One region of the Carnobacterium mobile DSM 4848 genome, then DNA from elsewhere that is predicted to be linked to it. Evidence: a T-box and tRNA genes for the amino acid it is inferred to sense, from the RefSeq annotation. Region 1 holds a T-box; the other regions hold tRNA genes.
What was found. The T-box of region 1 lies ahead of BR87_RS03640 (valine--tRNA ligase). A T-box ahead of a tRNA ligase gene usually reads a tRNA of that ligase, here a tRNA-Val.

Region 1 (7,406 bases):
TATCGAATATCTTTTAGAGCCTCATTAGCCAGATGTACAAAAGAGAGTGAGACAAATGTCTCACTCTCTTACCTTAATTGTAATTTTAATTACGCTTTAACAACGTTTGCTGCTTGAGGTCCACGGTTTCCTTCTTCAACGTCGAAAGTTACTGCTTGTCCTTCTTCTAAAGATTTAAAGCCTTCACCTTGGATAGCTGAGAAATGTACGAATACATCGTCGCCGTCTTCACGTTCGATAAAGCCAAAACCTTTTTCTGCGTTAAACCATTTTACTGTACCTTGTTCCATAATAAAATATCCTCCTCGTGCGTTTTGCACATTTGTTAATTCTTGCTAACGGTACGAATTGGAATGTTATGAAACAATTCTTTTCTTATACCTAAACAAAAACCTGACGTAAGTATAGCACGATTATTTTAATAACACAAGCTTATAAAGACTTTAATTAAATTTTATTTTTTCTCCTTTACTAAAAGACTCCTAACTCTTTTAAACTAATGTACCGATCTTGTCCAATAATGAGATGATCCAATAAGTCGATCCCGATTAATTCCCCACACTCAAACATGCGTTTAGTAAATAAAATATCAGCTTCCGAAGGTTCTGGATTACCCGAAGGATGATTGTGCCCTACAATAATGCGAGCTGCCGAAACGCGGACTGCCCCTTTAAAAATTTCACGTGGGTGCGCAACCGATGAATTCAACCCACCTATAAAAGTGGTTTCTTTTTTAATGATTTCATTTTTAGTATTCAAATACAACACCATCACATGCTCTTGCTGCAGGTCCCGCATTTCTCCTAACAGCATCTCTCCCGCTTTGCGACTGGAAGTTATTTGTCCAATTTTAATTTGAGGAGCTTGTGCAATCCGCATGCCCAATTCAATTGCAGCTCTTATTTCGATTGCTTTAATCTTCCCGATACCAGAAACAACCATCAACTCTTCTATAGAAGCTGTTTTCAAAAAATACAAATCTTCAAATGTATTTAAGATTTCCATAGCAAGTGCCATGACATTGGTACCTTTTGTTCCCGTTCGCAATAAAATTGCTAGCAATTCATGGTTTGCTAGTGCTTTTTCACCATATTGTTCCATTCTTTCTCTAGGCCTTGAAAAAACAGGAACTTCTTTCACTAGACTTGTTGACCTCTCTCTCATGTTTCTCCCCCTTTTCTCCATATTTTTACTATCTGCAAAAAAAGGGGAATCTATTTTTTTATCATACTAAGAATAACAGTTAGTTTAAAAATCAACTTTTTTAGATTGTATGATCCAGTCTTAACATGTTCATACAGTCTGCTTTTCTTCAATAAAGTCTTTGACTTATATTAAGTCTTGATATAGGGCTGCCGTTTTTGTCTCGCTTGTTCCGCTTAGTTACATTTCTTTGGTTAATCATCCATTATTTGGTTTCGTTAAAAATTGTCTTACTTCTGAAATAAAGTACAACGATCCCGTAATTAAGATTACATCACTCTCATCCATCTCATTCACTGTGTCCCTTAAAGCTTCTTGCCAATGTTCTTTGATGGTCACTCCTAATCCAGCATAACCTTTCAATTCGTCTATTGTTGCTGCTCTAGGAAAGTCAAAGCTAGTCAAAATAAGATGAATATTAGGCAATTCTGTCAATAAACTAACCATATTTCCAATTGCTTTATCCTGCAAAACAGCAAAGATCAAATAAACTTCTTGTTGATTAAAATCCAGTTTGATCGTTTCAACTAAACGACGAATAGCCGGTTCATTATGAGCCCCATCAAGAATCATTAGTGGTTTATCGTTAACCTTTTCCATACGACCTGGCCAAAAAGATTGTTTCAGTCCTCTTCTTGTATCTTCATGATTTAATACTAAGCCAGTTTTTTCACTATAAATCCTCAAAGTTTCAATCGCTACAGTTGCATTCTCAATCTGGTGTTTTCCCAACATTCCGATTTGCAATTGATTCAAATAAATAGCCTCATCTTCAAATGTAAACTGCTCTCCCCATGTCGGCAAGGTTTGCCATTTCGTTGCTGTAAAATCTTTTCCAAAAAAATAAACTTTGCTTCCTTTCTCATTTGCATGAGCTTCAATAACCTCTAACGCTTCTTTAGGTATCTTGCCTGTTACAACTGGCACTCCTGGTTTAATGATACCAGCTTTTTGAAACGCTATTTCCGGTACTGTTTCTCCTAAAATTTTCATATGATCCAACCCGATAGTAGTGATAGCTGAAACAATTGGTGTAATTACATTAGTAGAATCTAATAACCCTCCTAGCCCTACTTCAATGATCACTACGTCTGCATGACCTTCACCGAAATAAACAAACATCATCATAGTGATAATTTCAAATTCACTCGGCCCATCTAATTCCGTTTCTTCAAGTTCACAGGCTAACGGGTATACAATATTAGCTAATCGTATGATTTGTTTATCTGAAATAGGTTCTCCATTAACGCTGATGCGTTCATTGAAGAGTTCGATATACGGCGAAGTGTATGTTCCAACTACTTGACCATTAGCTTGCAGCATATTTCTTAAAAAAGTAACTGTAGAGCCTTTCCCATTTGTCCCAGCCACATGAATTGCTTTTATTTTCTTATTGGGAAAATCTAGTCTCTCTAACATCCATTCCATTCTTTTCAAACCGGGCTTCATCCCGAACACTTTTCTTCCATGTATCCAATTTAATGTTTCTTCAAATGTTTCAAACATTAAGCAACCCACCATTTCTTATACTGACATTCTTCCCCATTATAAACCACTCCTATTGAATATGGTATTCAAAAAAACCTGTCTTTCACTTTAATGAAAGACAGGCTCTTCAACAAATTTATTTGATTAAAGTTGTGCTTTTAATACTGCAATCCGTTCTTGAACAATTGTGTATTTTTCGAGATATTCAGTTTCTTTAGCTCTTTCAGCTGCCACTACAGCTTCCGGCGCTTTATTCACAAATTTTGCATTTGCCAATTTCCCTTTTACACGCTTCACTTCTTTATCCCATTTATCCAGCTCTTTTTCAAGACGTGTAATCTCTTCTTCCAAATTGATTAAGCCTGTTAAAGGAAGATAAATTTCAGCCCCTGTAATAACTGCAGTCATTGCTGTATCTGGAGCTTCTACATTGCTTGAGATTACTAGTGTTTCAGGGTTGCAGAAACGTTCAATATAAGAGACGTTTTCATTTAAGAATTGTTCGATAGTCTCATCATTTGTTTTGATCAGTAATTCTATTTTTTTCGACAAAGGTGTGTTTACTTCAGAACGGATATTACGAACTGCACGAATCAATTCCATCAATACATCCATCCCTTTAGTCGCCTTTTCATCTGATAATTCAGGACGTACGACTGGATATTCTGCCACTACTAAAGATTCGCCAACATGAGGAATGTTTTCCCATATCTCTTCAGTAACAAAAGGCATAATCGGGTGCAAAAGACGCAGTGTTTGATCCAAGACATAAGCTAAAATGCTTCTAGTCATTTGCTTAGCTTGCTCATTTTCACCAAATAACACTTCTTTACTCATTTCAATGTACCAGTCACAAAAATCATCCCAAATAAAGTGGTATAAATGACGTCCAGCTTCACCGAATTCAAATTGCTCAAATAGATCAGTAACTTTTGCAACAGTTTCATTTAATTTTGTCAAAATCCAACGATCTGCTACTGTTTTTTCACCTGTTAAATTGATTTGTTCAACTGTGAAACCTTCCATATTCATTAAGGCAAACCGGCTGGCATTCCAAATTTTATTGATAAAATTCCAAGCAGCATCCATTTTGTCATAACTAAATCGTACGTCTTGTCCAGGAGCAGATCCATTCGATAGGAACCAGCGCAATGCATCAGCACCATATTGATCGATTACATCCATTGGATCAATGCCGTTGCCTAACGATTTACTCATTTTGCGTCCGTCTTCATCACGGATCAGTCCATGAATCAGCACATTCTTAAACGGTCTTTTTCCAGTAAACTCTAAACTTTGGAAGATCATTCGGCTGACCCAGAAGAAAATAATATCATAGCCGGTAACTAGGGTATTTGTAGGAAAATAACGTTTAAAGTCTTCTGCTTCTTCATTTGGCCATCCCATTGTTGAGAACGGCCATAAAGCTGAACTAAACCAAGTATCTAGTACATCAGGATCTTGTACCCAATTGTCGCTGTCTTCTGGTGCTTCCATGCCAACATACAATTCTCCGGTCGTTTTGTGATACCATGCAGGAATACGATGTCCCCACCATAATTGACGCGAAATAACCCAGTCATGGACATTTTCCATCCAACGCATATACGTATTCTCAAAACGTTCAGGTACAAAATTCACTTTATTCACTGTTTCTTGGTTATCCATAGCTTCTTTTGCTAAAGTCTCCATTTTAACAAACCATTGTGTCGATAAGCGCGGTTCAACTACTACTCCGGTCCGCTCAGAGTGTCCCACACTATGAATCATTTTCTCAATTTTGATTAAACGGCCTTCTGCTTCCAAGTCCTTAATGACTGCTTTACGAGCTGCAAAACGATCCATACCAGCATATTTACCAGCTAACTCATTCATCGTACCATCTTCATGCATCACATTAATTCGAGCTAGGTCATGACGGTTTCCGACTTCAAAGTCATTAGGGTCATGAGCCGGTGTGATTTTAACGACTCCGGTACCAAAATCCATTTCAACGTACTCATCTGCAATAATTGGGATTTCACGGTTCATTAACGGCAACAAAACGGTTTTCCCAATCAGCCCTTGATACCGTTCATCTTCAGGATGCACTGCAACCGCAGTATCACCTAGCATAGTTTCAGGACGAGTAGTAGCAATTTCAACAGTTCCGCTGCCATCTGTTAACGGGTAGCTCATATGGTAAAAAGCTCCTTCAACGTCTTGGTGGATAACTTCAATATCAGATAATGCTGTTTTAGCTTTCGGATCCCAGTTGATGATGTATTCGCCGCGGTAAATCAATTTCTTATCATACATCGTAACAAATACTTTTTTAACAGCTTCTGATAACCCATCATCTAACGTAAACCGTTCGCGACTATAATCAACAGATATACCAACTTTTGCCCATTGTTCCCGAATAACACTAGCATATTCTTCTTTCCAGTCCCAAACTGTTTGGATAAATTTATCGCGCCCTAAGTCATAACGGGAAATGCCTTCTTCAGCTAATTTTTCTTCTACTTTAGCTTGTGTGGCAATTCCTGCATGATCCATTCCAGGCAGCCATAAAGTATCATAACCTTGCATACGTTTTTGCCGTACAATAATATCTTGTAAAGTCGTGTCCCATGCATGCCCCAAATGTAATTTCCCTGTAACATTGGGTGGCGGGATTACAACAGAATAAGGTTCTTTGGTCTTATCTCCACTTGCTTTAAATAGATCTTTTTCTAGCCATTTTTCATAACGATTTGCTTCCACTTCTTTTGGCTGATATTTCGTCGGCATTTTTAATTCATCCGTCATATCTTATACCCTCTTTTCTTATTTTTTTCAAAGCGATTAATGGATAAAATAAAAAAAAGCACTCGTCCTAATCATTATTAGGACGAATGCTTTGTTATTCGCGGTACCACCTAGTTTGCATATCCTTTATTATTGGATATACCTCTCACTTCACGTTTTTAACGTAACGCCACTCCGTACAAAGCTACTCTTTTTTCGCCCTGTCAGCTCCCAAGCTACCTTCATCTTATTTTGGTTAAGAACTCCCACCATCTGTTCTTTTCTCTACTAAACCAAAAATAACATTACTCTTCTTGTTCATCGCTTTTTAAGTATGTCTTATTCTAGCATTGAAAAGATGGGAATTCAATCCTGTTTTTTAAAATTAGGTAGGATAAGTTTTCTGTATTGAATGTCTAGCGTTCAAGCCCGACCTCTCGTAAATTAGATAACTAAAGGAGGGCCTAAAGTTTCGCTACACGAGCTTTGTACTAGTCGACGTCACCAACTAAAGCTGGAAGTCTCCTAGCAATTGCGCAGTAGGCTCATTTGCTGGTACTTTAAGAGATTCATCTCGTAGAGTACCAGTTACAAGGCGACGAAAGGAGCAGTGCTCCCCGAGTCGCATTTCCTATTTTCACGGGGGTCAAGGTGGGCATGAACACTTTTCTTAAATTGCTGCTCATTTTAACGAGCCGCTTTTGCCGCTTCAATTGCTTTATCGTAATCCGGTTCCTCAACCATTTCTGCAACGGTTTCTTTATAGACTAGTTTGCCAGATCCATCAATGACAAATACTGAACGTACTAATGCATTTAATTCAGGAATAGCTATCCCGTAAGTTTTACCGAATGTTTGATCTGTATCATGAAGCATCTCCATCTCAATTCCTTCTCCGGCGCACCATTTTTCTTGTTGCTCTTTTGTATTTGTTGAAACAGTTATCAACTGTACGCCTTCAATATCATTTGCATCCGCATTAAAAGCTTTAGTTTGAATTGCACAAACACGCGTATCAATATCAGGTACAACGCTGATCAACACGACTTTTCCTTTGAATTGACTTAATTCAATCGTTTCATCTTCTAAGTTTTTTAGAGAGAAGTCTGGTGCTTGTTCTCCTACTGCAGGTTGCGTACCTTCTACTTTAAGCGGTGTTCCTTTTCTTGTAAATTCCATCTATTCTCACTCCTATTTATCTGACTACTTCTTACTAAGTATACGTGGTCTAAAATAGAAAAAGCAACTATCTCACTTTTTATTTCGCTTTTTGCGGAAGCAGCCAGCCATCATAATAAACTAAAGTCAGAATTTCACTAGTGAGATCAATGTATCGAATATCAATATTTTCTGGAACTTTTACTCTACCTGGAGAAAAGTTTAAGATCGCTGTAATTCCAGCATCAACCAGCATGTTTATAGCATCTTGTGAAGACTCACTCGGAACAGTAGAGATAGCTACATCTATCTCTTCACGGTCAAGAATCTCGGACATTTGTTCAATAGAATAAATAGGCACACCAGACAATACTTTTCCAGTACTTTCTTTATTGATCTCAAAGCCGCATGTAATTTTCAAGTTATTGTCTTTGCTAAAATTATTTGCAATCAATGCCTTTCCTAAGTTACCTACTCCCATCAAAGCAATATTAACGATTTTATTCACATTTAATAAGTCATGAAATATTTCCGTTACGTATTCTACTTCATAGCCATAACCGCTTCTGCCTAATTCGCCAAAGTGAGAAAAATCACGACGAATTGTTGCAGAAGGAATTTGCGTTATCTGGCTTAATTCCTTTGATTTTATCCGTGTAATTCCACTTTCCTTCAATTTATTCAAGCAACGATAATATAACGGCAGCCTTTTAGCAGTCGCTTTTGGGATATGTCGTTCTAGTTGTTTCTTTTCCATTGAAACTCCTCCGTTTACAAGTCTATTTCTT
Region 2 (6,840 bases), 360 kb from region 1:
CGTCCACCGAATGACTAAGGTTTCCTGGGGAAGGCTCGTCCTCCCAGGGTTAGTCGGGACCTAAGTCGAGGCCGATAGGCGTAGACGATGGACAACAGGTTGAGATTCCTGTACCAGTTCGTTTTGTTTGAACGATGGAGGGACACAGTAGGCTAAGGAATACGTGCTGTTGGATATGCACGTCCAAGCAATAAGTCTGGGAATGAGTCAAATGCTTATTCCCTTAAGGACAAGTTGTGATGGGGAGGGAAATCAAGTACCGAAGTTCCTGATGTCACACTGTCAAGAAAAGCTTCTAGTGAGAAACGATCTGCCCGTACCGCAAACCGACACAGGTAGTCGAGGAGAGAATCCTAAGGTGTGCGAGAGAACTCTCGTTAAGGAACTCGGCAAAATGACCCCGTAACTTCGGGAGAAGGGGTGCTGACCATTTGGTCAGCCGCAGTGAATAGGCCCAAGCAACTGTTTATCAAAAACACAGGTCTCTGCTAAATCGAAAGATGACGTATAGGGGCTGACGCCTGCCCGGTGCTGGAAGGTTAAGAGGATGGGTTAGCCGTAAGGCGAAGCTCAGAATTGAAGCCCCAGTAAACGGCGGCCGTAACTATAACGGTCCTAAGGTAGCGAAATTCCTTGTCGGGTAAGTTCCGACCCGCACGAAAGGCGTAATGATTTGGGCACTGTCTCAACGAGAGACTCGGTGAAATTATAGTACCTGTGAAGATGCAGGTTACCCGCGACAGGACGGAAAGACCCCATGGAGCTTTACTGCAGTTTGATATTGAGTGTTTGTACAGCTTGTACAGGATAGGTAGGAGCCAATGAAGCCAGGACGCTAGTCTTGGTGGAGGCAATGGTGGGATACTACCCTTGCTGTATGACCACTCTAACCCTCAGCCATGATCTGGCTGGGAGACAGTGTCTGACGGGCAGTTTGACTGGGGCGGTCGCCTCCTAAAGTGTAACGGAGGCGCCCAAAGGTTCCCTCAGAATGGTTGGAAATCATTCGTAGAGTGTAAAGGCAGAAGGGAGCTTGACTGCGAGACCTACAAGTCGAGCAGGGACGAAAGTCGGGCTTAGTGATCCGGTGGTTCCGCATGGAAGGGCCATCGCTCAACGGATAAAAGCTACCCTGGGGATAACAGGCTTATCTCCCCCAAGAGTCCACATCGACGGGGAGGTTTGGCACCTCGATGTCGGCTCATCGCATCCTGGGGCTGTAGTCGGTCCCAAGGGTTGGGCTGTTCGCCCATTAAAGCGGTACGCGAGCTGGGTTCAGAACGTCGTGAGACAGTTCGGTCCCTATCCGTCGCGGGCGCAGGAAATTTGAGAGGAGCTGTCCTTAGTACGAGAGGACCGGGATGGACACACCGCTGGTGTACCAGTTGTTCTGCCAAGGGCATTGCTGGGTAGCTATGTGTGGACGGGATAAACGCTGAAAGCATCTAAGCGTGAAGCCCCCCTCAAGATGAGATTTCCCATCACGTAAGTGAGTAAGACCCCTGAGAGATGATCAGGTAGATAGGTTGGAAGTGGAAGTACAGTGATGTATGGAGCGGACCAATACTAATCGGTCGAGGACTTAACCAATTTTTTAAACGGTGAACGAACGGTTTTAAACCAACTTTACAGTAAACAATACCCAGTTTTGAGAGAACAACGTTCTCTTATATGCAAGATGTGCGGTGGCAATGGCAAGAAGGTCACACCTGTTCCCATGCCGAACACAGCAGTTAAGCTTCTTAGCGCCGATGGTAGTGAAGGGTTTCCCTTTGTGAGAGTAGGACGCTGCCGCGCATCGAACATTTTAATTTTTCTCATATGGAGGTTTAGCTCAGCTGGGAGAGCATCTGCCTTACAAGCAGAGGGTCAGCGGTTCGATCCCGTTAACCTCCACCATGAGTCATTAGCTCAGTTGGTAGAGCATCTGACTTTTAATCAGAGGGTCGCAGGTTCGAATCCTGCATGACTCATAACTATTCATTTCCGATGACTAGTTATGCCATATTTTAGCGGGTGTGGCGGAATTGGCAGACGCACTAGATTTAGGATCTAGCGTCGAGAGACGTGGGGGTTCAAGTCCCTTCACCCGCACCATTTAGATTTTAATTTGATTAGCCGGCTTAGCTCAGTTGGTAGAGCATCTGATTTGTAATCAGAGGGTCGAGGGTTCAACTCCTTTAGCCGGCACCATTTTGCGGAAGTAGTTCAGTGGTAGAACGCCACCTTGCCAAGGTGGAGGTCGCGGGTTCGAACCCCGTCTTCCGCTTACTAGGACGACTAGTAAGCAGGTTTGAAAAAATCAGCTCTTGTTCTATATGCCGGGGTGGCGGAACAGGTAGACGCACAGGACTTAAAATCCTGCGGTGAGTGATCACCGTGCCGGTTCGATTCCGGCCCTCGGCACCATATATATAGCACCCATAGCTCAATTGGATAGAGTACCTGACTACGAATCAGGCGGTTAGAGGTTCGACTCCTCTTGGGTGCATTCCATTTTTTATAAATAGTAAGTGGAAACACCAGTATTTTCAGCATACGGGAAGTAGCTCAGCTTGGTAGAGCACTTGGTTTGGGACCAAGGGGTCGCAGGTTCGAATCCTGTCTTCCCGATTTAAAATGTTGGGGCCTTAGCTCAGCTGGGAGAGCGCCTGCCTTGCACGCAGGAGGTCAGCGGTTCGATCCCGCTAGGCTCCACTTTTAATTTTTAATATTTTGGCGGTGTAGCTCAGCTGGCTAGAGCGTCCGGTTCATACCCGGGAGGTCGGGGGTTCGATCCCCTTCGCCGCTATTGCAACTGAAAAGAGCTTGGACCTTTAGCTCAGTTGGTTAGAGCAGACGGCTCATAACCGTCCGGTCGCAGGTTCGAGTCCTGCAAGGTCCATTAATCGTTATTGCCATATTACGATTGATTACCTTGTCTGTATATAGGACAGACTGTATTTTTATGGAGGATTACCCAAGTCTGGCTGAAGGGAACGGTCTTGAAAACCGTCAGGTGTGTAAAAGCACGCAAGAGTTCGAATCTCTTATCCTCCTTATTTATTATTTCAATATTACCGCGGGGTGGAGCAGCTGGCAGCTCGTCGGGCTCATAACCCGAAGGTCACAGGTTCAAATCCTGTCCCCGCAATTATTTACGATAAAGTAAATAAAACTAGTTAAAAGCAAAAAGGTCTCGTGGTGTAGGGGTTAACATGTCTGCCTGTCACGCAGAAGATCGCGGGTTCGATTCCCGTCGAGACCGTTTTGCGGGTGTAGTTTAGTGGTAAAACCACAGCCTTCCAAGCTGTTGATGCGAGTTCGATTCTCGTCACCCGCTTTTTTATGGGCCTATAGCTCAGCTGGTTAGAGCGCACGCCTGATAAGCGTGAGGTCGATGGTTCGAGTCCATTTAGGCCCATTGTACTATATTTTTATTGGAATTTGGGGAAGTACTCAAGTGGCTCAAGAGGTGCCCCTGCTAAGGGTATAGGTCGCTAACGCGGCGCGAGGGTTCGAATCCCTCCTTCTCCGTTTTTTAAAGGCCCGTTGGTCAAGTGGTTAAGACACCGCCCTTTCACGGCGGTATCACGGGTTCGAATCCCGTACGGGTCATAAGTAACGTAGTTTACTTATTAATTCAATTTATTCATCAACTAGAAAAGTGGAGGATTACCCAAGTCTGGCTGAAGGGAACGGTCTTGAAAACCGTCAGGTGTGTAAAAGCACGCAAGAGTTCGAATCTCTTATCCTCCTTATTTATCCTTTTAATATTACCGCGGGGTGGAGCAGTTGGCAGCTCGTCGGGCTCATAACCCGAAGGTCACAGGTTCAAGTCCTGTCCCCGCAATTTTTTATTAAAAATTGTTATGTAACCTAACAATTTTTAATAAAATGATTCTATGATAACTATAATTTTAATATTACCGCGGGGTGGAGCAGCTGGCAGCTCGTCGGGCTCATAACCCGAAGGTCACAGGTTCAAATCCTGTCCCCGCAATTATTTACGATAAAGTAAATAAAACTAGTTAAAAGCAAAAAGGTCTCGTGGTGTAGGGGTTAACATGTCTGCCTGTCACGCAGAAGATCGCGGGTTCGATTCCCGTCGAGACCGTTAATTGAATATGGCCCGGTAGCTCAGTTGGTAGAGCACTTGATTGAAGCTCAAGGTGTCGGCAGTTCGATTCTGTCCCGGGCCACCTTTTTTGCGGGTGTAGTTTAGTGGTAAAACCACAGCCTTCCAAGCTGTTGATGCGAGTTCGATTCTCGTCACCCGCTTTTTTTTTTATGGGCCTATAGCTCAGCTGGTTAGAGCGCACGCCTGATAAGCGTGAGGTCGATGGTTCGAGTCCATTTAGGCCCATTGAATCATTATTTTTATATAGTTAAAAGGCCCGTTGGTCAAGTGGTTAAGACACCGCCCTTTCACGGCGGTATCACGGGTTCGAATCCCGTACGGGTCATACGTCAACTTCTTAATGTTTAAAATTAAGAAGTTTTTTTATTTTAATAGGGCATTATAGAGCTCTTTTCGACATTCACTGTCTAACGGGCTTACGCTGCTTTTTTTATTTAAAAATGAGAATAAAAAACTATATGATTGCTTCGCAATCTAAGCCATGACAGAAAAGAGAGAGTATCATATAATTAACATAGGAAACGTTAATCCGATTCTTTAATGGGTTTTGCCGAACCTGTATAAAAAACTGGATGAACATTTTATCTTTTGCGATAAGCCGAATACATCTTAGAATGTGAAAATAAAATTACAATATTTTATAGAATGTTCTGTTTCCTAAATTATTTGATGGAGGTTTTCATCATGGAAGTTATGATTGAGACATGTTGTGGAATCGACGTTCATCAGAAGACAATTGTATGTTGTATATTAGATGGTCCTTTGGACACCAATAAACCTAAAAAGTCATATAAGATATTTGGTACTCGAACTAGTGAATTACGGAAAGCACTTGAATGGTTAGAAGAAAATGAAGTTACTGATATTTTTATGGAAAGTACAGGACAATATTGGGTACCGGTGTTTAATATCTTTTCCGAAGGAAATGTAAATATGGTTCTCGCAAATCCAGAACATATTAAGAATGTACCTGGTCGAAAAACAGATATGAAGGATGCAGAATGGATTGCGCAACTTGGACGAGTTGGTTTAATTCAAAACTCGTATATTCCAGCACCTGAAGTTATGGAATTACGTCTAATGACTCGCCGTAGGCAATCCTACACTCAAAAACGAACCCAATCGAAGAATGAGTTACACAACATTCTTCAACGATCTAACATTAAGTTGACGGGTTATTTAAGTAATATCTTTGGAAAAACTGGGCAAGCCTTGCTCCAATTATTTATAAATGGTGAAGTCTTAACTCTTGAATCTGTTGGAGCTTGTTTACATGGCAAAGTGAAAGCTTCTTCCAAGGATATACTTCAAGCAATGGATGGAAAAATATCTCTAACAGATAGGCGATTGCTTGATGATTCGTTAGATGAGTATCAATTCTATACTCAGAAAATCAAGAAAATAGAACATGATATCGAACAATATATTTTATCTCATTTTCCTCTGGAATATGAGTTGCTCCAAAGTATTCCTGGTGTGAAGCAACATAGTGCAGCGATTATCCTAGCAGAAATTGGTCCAAGTATAGAGGCCTTTAGGACAGTGAGCCACTTAGCTTCATGGGCTGGACTTTCACCTGGTTCTTATGAAAGTGCAGGAAAGAAGAAATCTTCGAGAGTAACTAGAGGTAATAAATATTTAAAAACAGCCCTAATTACTAGTGGTGGAATGGCCGGAAGGTCACGTGATCCAGCTTTCCGATCGTTATATCACAGAGTATCTAACAAAGGAACCAAAATAAAAGCAGTTGTGGCATGTGGGCACAAGTTACTACGAATCCTTTATAAGATTTTAGATGACAAAGTACCATATGACGAAAAAAGAGCACTAGGTCTGCGGCAACAGAAGCTAGCACTCAATTAATTAAAAAATTTCCTTGTCTTAATTATAGCATGGTATGTCTTTTTTTGCTTTTTTTAAGGTAATTCTTTTCAAATAAAAAGACCATCAATACTTATAAAAAGGTATTGATGGTCTTTTTTAGAATCAGAAAAATCGAGTACTGACAATAGCTGCAAATATTAAGAGGAAGAAAATGGAATAAGCAGATAATTGCTTAAGTCGTGAGGAACGTTTCATTTCTTCCTTTTTAACGGAATGAGAAGAACGCATTACTTTTACAGCCATCGGTATACTCAATAATAAAAACAAGGTAGTATATCCGAAAGTAGGCCATAATATAAAGAAACTACTCAAATAAAGGAGTACGAGTAAGCCGATAAATAAAATATGCAAATTTTGAACAGAAACTATTGTTTTTTGTGCTAAAACTGCTATTTGTTCTAGTTTTAATTGGTAATTACCTAACTCTATCAGTAGTGCTAAAACAATTAAGGGAATACTCCATAAAAAAAGCGTATTTGGAATAAAAGATAATTGAATAGAAAAACTAAGATAAGTTAAAATACCACCTTTAAAAATGGCTTGCATAACAATGGAGAACCAATCCATTCCAATTTTGATTAGATAAGAATGTCCTTGAATCAACAAGCTGTAAAGCACTAAAAGCAGGCCTATTAAAGCGTTTAAAGAAGAAATAAAATAAATAATTACTAAAAGATTAATCGTTTCGCTCACCAGTAAAATAAAAGTCAATACCTTTTCAGGCTTTTGGAGCCAATTGTCAGCCATCTTTTCTAAAAATTGGTTGATTAGAATAAAAAGATAAAGCATAAAAAAAGGAAGAAGAGATAGTTTAACTATTTGGGCAGCATAAATGG
Region 3 (7,406 bases), 550 kb from region 1:
AGGTAACATACAAAGCATGTCAACTTAGTATGGAAAAGAATACTTATTTCTACCTACTACAATTGCCCATTCAAGTTAATTTTAAATGTACTTCTTTCTCCGGCCTTGTCCAATGTTGTATAACCATTTTAAGAACCGAAAAACCAATCTACTATTGCCAAGTTTTGGTAGGCTATAGGAAAACCAAAATTAGAGTTCTATTATTTTTAGTGTTAGTAAGAAGAATGAGTCTATTTCACAACTTAAAATTTCGGAGGAATAGCGGCTCCTTGCAGCCATGTAAAGGATTCAATGCGAATTACGAAGCGGTTAGGCTTCGTTTGAGGCTTGAAAGGCTGGAGACATGTAAGGCTCCAGTCGTCCCCATGGCTCTTGCAAGCAGACGCGTAAATTCCGGAGGAAATTTCATTATTAAGCATGACCAACACAATTCGATAAAGAACCAAAATTAGACCATAAAAAAGTAGTATCAACAGTCGTTAAACAATTGATACTACTTTTTTTAGAATACCGGCGGCCGGAATCGAACCGGCACGCCCTTGCGGGCACAGGATTTTGAGTCCAGCGCGTCTACCAATTCCGCCACGCCGGCAAGATAAGATGAACGTCCCATTTATCAGATAAGGCGGTAACCGGATTTGAACCGGTGATGAAGGTTTTGCAGACCTCTGCCTTACCACTTGGCTATACCGCCATTTTTAAAATGGAGTGTTGTATTTATTGTAAAAAACTGGGCTAGCTGGATTCGAACCAACGCATAAGGGAGTCAAAGTCCCTTGCCTTACCGCTTGGCTATAGCCCAAAAATAAAAAGGCGACTGATGGGGTTCGAACCCACGCATGCCGGAACCACAATCCGGTGTGTTAACCACTTCACCACAATCGCCATGGTATGAATTATCTCGTCATTATTTTAAAAATGGCAGGGGTAGTAGGAATTGAACCCACACTGATGGTTTTGGAGACCATAGTTCTACCTTTAAACTATACCCCTATTTAAAATAAGGTTATTCTTTTTAAATAAATGGTGGAGGGGGGCAGATTCGAACTGCCGAACCCGAAGGAGCGGATTTACAGTCCGCCGCGTTTAGCCACTTCGCTACCCCTCCGCTTTAAAAAAGGTGGCCTGGGACAGAATCGAACTGCCGACACCTTGAGCTTCAATCAAGTGCTCTACCAACTGAGCTACCAGGCCATATTGGAACCTTTCGGTTCATTACATACGTCAATAAAAATGGCGGTCTCGACGGGAATCGAACCCGCGATCTTCTGCGTGACAGGCAGACATGTTAACCCCTACACCACGAGACCAATAGTATTGCGTAAAATGGAGGTTAACGGGATCGAACCGCTGACCCTCTGCTTGTAAGGCAGATGCTCTCCCAGCTGAGCTAAACCTCCTGAAGTACATGACCCGTACGGGATTCGAACCCGTGATACCGCCGTGAAAGGGCGGTGTCTTAACCACTTGACCAACGGGCCGAAATTAGTGTAACGGAGAGTAAGGGATTCGAACCCTTGAGACAGTGTGCACCGCCTACATGATTTCCAATCATGCTCCTTCGGCCGCTCGGACAACTCTCCAAGTTGGTTCTGTTAACACTCTCATTTGGTTACTTTTTTCCATAGACAACTATGTAACTCCGCAAGCAGGGCTCGAACCTGCGACATCATGATTAACAGTCATGCGCTCTACCAGCTGAGCTATTGCGGAATAAAAAAGATGCACGGCAACGTCCTACTCTCACAAAGGGAAACCCTTCACTACCATCGGCGCTAAGAAGCTTAACTGCTGTGTTCGGCATGGGAACAGGTGTGACCTTCTTGCCATTGCCACCGCACATCTTGCATATAAGAGAACGTTGTTCTCTCAAAACTGGGTATTGTTTACTGTAAAGTTGGTTTTAAACCGTTCGTTCACCGTTTAAAAAATTGGTTAAGTCCTCGACCGATTAGTATTGGTCCGCTCCATACATCGCTGTACTTCCACTTCCAACCTATCTACCTGATCATCTCTCAGGGGTCTTACTCACTTACGTGATGGGAAATCTCATCTTGAGGGGGGCTTCACGCTTAGATGCTTTCAGCGTTTATCCCGTCCACACATAGCTACCCAGCAATGCCCTTGGCAGAACAACTGGTACACCAGCGGTGTGTCCATCCCGGTCCTCTCGTACTAAGGACAGCTCCTCTCAAATTTCCTGCGCCCGCGACGGATAGGGACCGAACTGTCTCACGACGTTCTGAACCCAGCTCGCGTACCGCTTTAATGGGCGAACAGCCCAACCCTTGGGACCGACTACAGCCCCAGGATGCGATGAGCCGACATCGAGGTGCCAAACCTCCCCGTCGATGTGGACTCTTGGGGGAGATAAGCCTGTTATCCCCAGGGTAGCTTTTATCCGTTGAGCGATGGCCCTTCCATGCGGAACCACCGGATCACTAAGCCCGACTTTCGTCCCTGCTCGACTTGTAGGTCTCGCAGTCAAGCTCCCTTCTGCCTTTACACTCTACGAATGATTTCCAACCATTCTGAGGGAACCTTTGGGCGCCTCCGTTACACTTTAGGAGGCGACCGCCCCAGTCAAACTGCCCGTCAGACACTGTCTCCCAGCCAGATCATGGCTGAGGGTTAGAGTGGTCATACAGCAAGGGTAGTATCCCACCATTGCCTCCACCAAGACTAGCGTCCTGGCTTCATTGGCTCCTACCTATCCTGTACAAGCTGTACAAACACTCAATATCAAACTGCAGTAAAGCTCCATGGGGTCTTTCCGTCCTGTCGCGGGTAACCTGCATCTTCACAGGTACTATAATTTCACCGAGTCTCTCGTTGAGACAGTGCCCAAATCATTACGCCTTTCGTGCGGGTCGGAACTTACCCGACAAGGAATTTCGCTACCTTAGGACCGTTATAGTTACGGCCGCCGTTTACTGGGGCTTCAATTCTGAGCTTCGCCTTACGGCTAACCCATCCTCTTAACCTTCCAGCACCGGGCAGGCGTCAGCCCCTATACGTCATCTTTCGATTTAGCAGAGACCTGTGTTTTTGATAAACAGTTGCTTGGGCCTATTCACTGCGGCTGACCAAATGGTCAGCACCCCTTCTCCCGAAGTTACGGGGTCATTTTGCCGAGTTCCTTAACGAGAGTTCTCTCGCACACCTTAGGATTCTCTCCTCGACTACCTGTGTCGGTTTGCGGTACGGGCAGATCGTTTCTCACTAGAAGCTTTTCTTGACAGTGTGACATCAGAAACTTCGGTACTTGATTTCCCTCCCCATCACAACTTGTCCTTAAGGGAATAAGCATTTGACTCATTCCCAGACTTATTGCTTGGACGTGCATATCCAACAGCACGTATTCCTTAGCCTACTGTGTCCCTCCATCGTTCAAACAAAACGAACTGGTACAGGAATCTCAACCTGTTGTCCATCGTCTACGCCTATCGGCCTCGACTTAGGTCCCGACTAACCCTGGGAGGACGAGCCTTCCCCAGGAAACCTTAGTCATTCGGTGGACGGGATTCTCACCCGTCTTTCGCTACTCATACCGGCATTCTCACTTCTAAGCGCTCCACCAGTCCTCACGGTCCAGCTTCGACGCCCTTAGAACGCTCTCCTACCATAGAACCAAAAGGTTCTATCCACAGCTTCGGTGTTCTGTTTAGCCCCGGTAAATTTTCGGCGCAGGGTCACTCGACTAGTGAGCTATTACGCACTCTTTAAATGATGGCTGCTTCTGAGCCAACATCCTAGTTGTCTAAGCAACCCCACATCCTTTTCCACTTAACAGAAACTTTGGGACCTTAGCTGGTGGTCTGGGCTGTTTCCCTCTCGACTACGGATCTTATCACTCGTAGTCTGACTCCCGGATATAAATCAATGGCATTCGGAGTTTATCTGAATTCGGTAACCCGAGAAGGGCCCCTAGTCCAAACAGTTGCTCTACCTCCATGATTCTAATTCCGAGGCTAGCCCTAAAGCTATTTCGGAGAGAACCAGCTATCTCCAAGTTCGATTGGAATTTCTCCGCTACCCACACCTCATCCCCGCATTTTTCAACATACGTGGGTTCGGTCCTCCAGTGCGTATTACCGCACCTTCAACCTGGACATGGGTAGATCACTTGGTTTCGGGTCTACGACCACATACTCATTCGCCCTATTCAGACTCGCTTTCGCTGCGGCTCCGTCTCATCAACTTAACCTCGCATGGGATCGTAACTCGCCGGTTCATTCTACAAAAGGCACGCTATCACCCATTAACGGGCTCTAACTACTTGTAAGCACACGGTTTCAGGTGCTGTTTCACTCCCCTTCCGGGGTTCTTTTCACCTTTCCCTCACGGTACTGGTTCACTATCGGTCACTAGGGAGTATTTAGCCTTGGGAGATGGTCCTCCCGGATTCCGACGGAATTTCTCGTGTTCCGCCGTACTCAGGATACTGATCAGAGTGAACGAAGTTTCAGATACGGGGCTTTTACCCTCTTTGGCAGACCTTTCCAGGTCGCTTCTCTTACTTCATTCATTTATGACTCTATGTGTTCAGTCCTACAACCCCAGAAAGCAAGCTTTCTGGTTTGGGCTTTTCCCGTTTCGCTCGCCGCTACTCAGGGAATCGAATTTTCTTTCTCTTCCTGCAGGTACTTAGATGTTTCAGTTCTCTGCGTCTACCTCTGTTGACCTATGTATTCAGTCAACAGTAACACCCGATAAAGGGTGTTGGGTTTCCCCATTCGGAAATCTCTGGATCACAGCTTACTTACAGCTCCCCAAAGCATATCGGCGTTAGTCCCGTCCTTCTTCGGCTCCTAGTGCCAAGGCATCCACCGTGCGCCCTTATTAACTTAACCTATGGTTGTTGTTAATAGGAATCTTCTCATCTTATAAAAGATAAGGATTCGTTTCAAACTCTTACAAACGCGGTGTGTTTCTCGGTTTCTTACAATTTTTACAATTAAACAATATCCAGTTTTCAAAGAACAACGATTTTGAGAAGATTAAACCTCTCAAAACTGAACAAAAGAAGAACGACTGTGTAGGTTCCGTTAAATTCCTTAGAAAGGAGGTGATCCAGCCGCACCTTCCGATACGGCTACCTTGTTACGACTTCACCCCAATTATCTATCCCACCTTAGGCGGCTGGCTCCCAAAAGGGTTACCTCACCGACTTCGGGTGTTACAAACTCTCGTGGTGTGACGGGCGGTGTGTACAAGACCCGGGAACGTATTCACCGCGGCGTTCTGATCCGCGATTACTAGCGATTCCGGCTTCATGCAGGCGAGTTGCAGCCTGCAATCCGAACTGAGAATGGCTTTAAGAGATTAGCTTGACCTCGCGGTCTTGCGACTCGTTGTACCATCCATTGTAGCACGTGTGTAGCCCAGGTCATAAGGGGCATGATGATTTGACGTCATCCCCACCTTCCTCCGGTTTATCACCGGCAGTCTCACTAGAGTGCCCAACTGAATGCTGGCAACTAGTAATAAGGGTTGCGCTCGTTGCGGGACTTAACCCAACATCTCACGACACGAGCTGACGACAACCATGCACCACCTGTCACTTTGTCCCCGAAGGGAAAGCTCTATCTCTAGAGTGGTCAAAGGATGTCAAGACCTGGTAAGGTTCTTCGCGTTGCTTCGAATTAAACCACATGCTCCACCGCTTGTGCGGGTCCCCGTCAATTCCTTTGAGTTTCAGCCTTGCGGCCGTACTCCCCAGGCGGAGTGCTTAATGCGTTAACTGCAGCACTGAAGGGCGGAAACCCTCCAACACTTAGCACTCATCGTTTACGGCGTGGACTACCAGGGTATCTAATCCTGTTTGCTCCCCACGCTTTCGAGCCTCAGCGTCAGTTACAGACCAGAGAGTCGCCTTCGCCACTGGTGTTCCTCCACATATCTACGCATTTCACCGCTACACGTGGAATTCCACTCTCCTCTTCTGCACTCAAGTTCCCCAGTTTCCAATGACCTTCCCCAGTTGAGCTGGGGGCTTTCACATCAGACTTAAAGAACCGCCTGCGCTCGCTTTACGCCCAATAAATCCGGACAACGCTTGCCATCTACGTATTACCGCGGCTGCTGGCACGTAGTTAGCCATGGCTTTCTGGTTAGATACCGTCAGGGGATGAGTAGTTACGCTCATCCTTGTTCTTCTCTAACAACAGAGTTTTACGATCCGAAAACCTTCTTCACTCACGCGGCATTGCTCCGTCAGACTTTCGTCCATTGCGGAAGATTCCCTACTGCTGCCTCCCGTAGGAGTCTGGGCCGTGTCTCAGTCCCAGTGTGGCCGATCACCCTCTCAGGTCGGCTACGTATCATTGCCTTGGTGAGCCATTACCTCACCAACTAGCTAATACGCCGCGGGTCCATCCATAAGCGACAGCCGAAACCGTCTTTTATCCATCCACCAGGAGGTGGTTGGAGTTATGCGGTATTAGCATCCGTTTCCGAATGTTATCCCCCACTTATGGGCAGGTTACCCACGTGTTACTCACCCGTCCGCCACTCTTTGATTCTGGTGGGTGCAAGCACCCGGTAGAATCAAAGCGTTCGACTTGCATGTATTAGGCATGCCGCCAGCGTTCGTCCTGAGCCAGGATCAAACTCTCATAAAAGTAGTTGTTGCCTCGAAAGGTTCCAACCGATTATGCTGTTTGAAGCTCTTTTGACTTGCTAGCGAAATTTCTTTCACTTTGTTACTTTTGGTTTAACACTGTTAAACCACCTTACACCGTTATTTCGTTCTTGCTTTGTTCAGTTTTCAAAGGTCTAATGTATTTGCTGTTTTGTGTTTTTAACAACTTCTATATCTTAGCAAACTTTTTTTTGTTTGTCAAAGGTTTTTTTGAATAAAATTAAATTATACTGGATAAATATCCAATTTCATTTTTCACAACTAAACCTGTATTCAACATTTAAGATTCTACCACAGTTTATTATCAATTGTCAAAGCTTTTGTTTCTTTTGAAAATAAACTTTTGTAACCCTTTGCATATCGAGGGTTGCAACATCCATTACTATAACAAGTTTTTATTAAGAGGTCAATAACAATTTCAAAAAAATTCATCTACGTTTTAAAGACGAACGTTCACAGAAACATTCTTTTTATTTCTCGTATATATATGCAGATGGATTTGAATAAAGGAACTTTTCTTGCCAAGCATTCTAAATCGTTCGTTTTACTCTAATAAATAAGAAAAGAGAGACAAGCCCGCCTTGATCCACTAGACATTGAATATAAAAAAACTTATAATACCCTACTCTATAAAAAAAGTTTTAAAGAACTTCCTAGTCCTTTAAAACTCTTCACCTAACTCAATTGGTAAACAACAGCCTCATAAGGTCGAAGCATTAAGTTTGATAACTCCATTCCACTGTTCATGTAATTGCTTAAAATA

Region 2: it has a tRNA-Val gene. The T-box ahead of BR87_RS03640 (valine--tRNA ligase) is inferred to sense a tRNA for this amino acid. The anticodon was not compared.
Region 3: it has a tRNA-Val gene. The T-box ahead of BR87_RS03640 (valine--tRNA ligase) is inferred to sense a tRNA for this amino acid. The anticodon was not compared.

What each region holds. Positions count from the first base shown of each region.
Region 1 is NZ_JQMR01000001.1:802,501-809,906, forward strand. It holds gene BR87_RS03625 (cold-shock protein) at 90-290, opposite strand; gene radC (RadC family protein) at 472-1,164, opposite strand; gene BR87_RS03635 (bifunctional folylpolyglutamate synthase/dihydrofolate synthase) at 1,402-2,709, opposite strand; gene BR87_RS03640 (valine--tRNA ligase) at 2,836-5,481, opposite strand; T-box leader at 5,557-5,791, opposite strand; gene tpx (thiol peroxidase) at 6,148-6,639, opposite strand; gene BR87_RS03650 (redox-sensing transcriptional repressor Rex) at 6,719-7,375, opposite strand.
Region 2 is NZ_JQMR01000001.1:1,160,070-1,166,909, reverse strand. It holds rRNA gene BR87_RS05455 (23S ribosomal RNA) at 1-1,590, shown strand, start outside; rRNA gene rrf (5S ribosomal RNA) at 1,682-1,797, shown strand; tRNA gene BR87_RS05445 (tRNA-Val) at 1,824-1,899, shown strand; tRNA gene BR87_RS05440 (tRNA-Lys) at 1,901-1,973, shown strand; tRNA gene BR87_RS05435 (tRNA-Leu) at 2,013-2,097, shown strand; tRNA gene BR87_RS05430 (tRNA-Thr) at 2,118-2,193, shown strand; tRNA gene BR87_RS05425 (tRNA-Gly) at 2,198-2,269, shown strand; tRNA gene BR87_RS05420 (tRNA-Leu) at 2,321-2,409, shown strand; tRNA gene BR87_RS05415 (tRNA-Arg) at 2,418-2,491, shown strand; tRNA gene BR87_RS05410 (tRNA-Pro) at 2,540-2,613, shown strand; tRNA gene BR87_RS05405 (tRNA-Ala) at 2,625-2,697, shown strand; tRNA gene BR87_RS05400 (tRNA-Met) at 2,718-2,791, shown strand; tRNA gene BR87_RS05395 (tRNA-Ile) at 2,811-2,884, shown strand; tRNA gene BR87_RS05390 (tRNA-Ser) at 2,950-3,039, shown strand; tRNA gene BR87_RS05385 (tRNA-Met) at 3,061-3,133, shown strand; tRNA gene BR87_RS05380 (tRNA-Asp) at 3,175-3,247, shown strand; tRNA gene BR87_RS05375 (tRNA-Gly) at 3,252-3,322, shown strand; tRNA gene BR87_RS05370 (tRNA-Ile) at 3,330-3,403, shown strand; tRNA gene BR87_RS05365 (tRNA-Ser) at 3,429-3,516, shown strand; tRNA gene BR87_RS05360 (tRNA-Glu) at 3,526-3,597, shown strand; tRNA gene BR87_RS05355 (tRNA-Ser) at 3,649-3,738, shown strand; tRNA gene BR87_RS05350 (tRNA-Met) at 3,760-3,832, shown strand; tRNA gene BR87_RS05345 (tRNA-Met) at 3,910-3,982, shown strand; tRNA gene BR87_RS05340 (tRNA-Asp) at 4,024-4,096, shown strand; tRNA gene BR87_RS05335 (tRNA-Phe) at 4,109-4,181, shown strand; tRNA gene BR87_RS05330 (tRNA-Gly) at 4,190-4,260, shown strand; tRNA gene BR87_RS05325 (tRNA-Ile) at 4,272-4,345, shown strand; tRNA gene BR87_RS05320 (tRNA-Glu) at 4,374-4,445, shown strand; gene BR87_RS12835 (IS110 family RNA-guided transposase) at 4,805-5,983, shown strand; gene BR87_RS05310 (hypothetical protein) at 6,107-6,840, opposite strand, start outside.
Region 3 is NZ_JQMR01000001.1:249,645-257,050, reverse strand. It holds tRNA gene BR87_RS01105 (tRNA-Leu) at 509-592, opposite strand; tRNA gene BR87_RS01100 (tRNA-Cys) at 624-694, opposite strand; tRNA gene BR87_RS01095 (tRNA-Gln) at 731-802, opposite strand; tRNA gene BR87_RS01090 (tRNA-His) at 813-885, opposite strand; tRNA gene BR87_RS01085 (tRNA-Trp) at 920-993, opposite strand; tRNA gene BR87_RS01080 (tRNA-Tyr) at 1,025-1,108, opposite strand; tRNA gene BR87_RS01075 (tRNA-Phe) at 1,122-1,194, opposite strand; tRNA gene BR87_RS01070 (tRNA-Asp) at 1,235-1,310, opposite strand; tRNA gene BR87_RS01065 (tRNA-Val) at 1,328-1,400, opposite strand; tRNA gene BR87_RS01060 (tRNA-Glu) at 1,410-1,481, opposite strand; tRNA gene BR87_RS01055 (tRNA-Ser) at 1,495-1,583, opposite strand; tRNA gene BR87_RS01050 (tRNA-Asn) at 1,641-1,713, opposite strand; rRNA gene rrf (5S ribosomal RNA) at 1,725-1,840, opposite strand; rRNA gene BR87_RS01040 (23S ribosomal RNA) at 1,932-4,853, opposite strand; rRNA gene BR87_RS01035 (16S ribosomal RNA) at 5,062-6,623, opposite strand; gene BR87_RS01030 (glycoside hydrolase family 13 protein) at 7,319-7,406, opposite strand, start outside.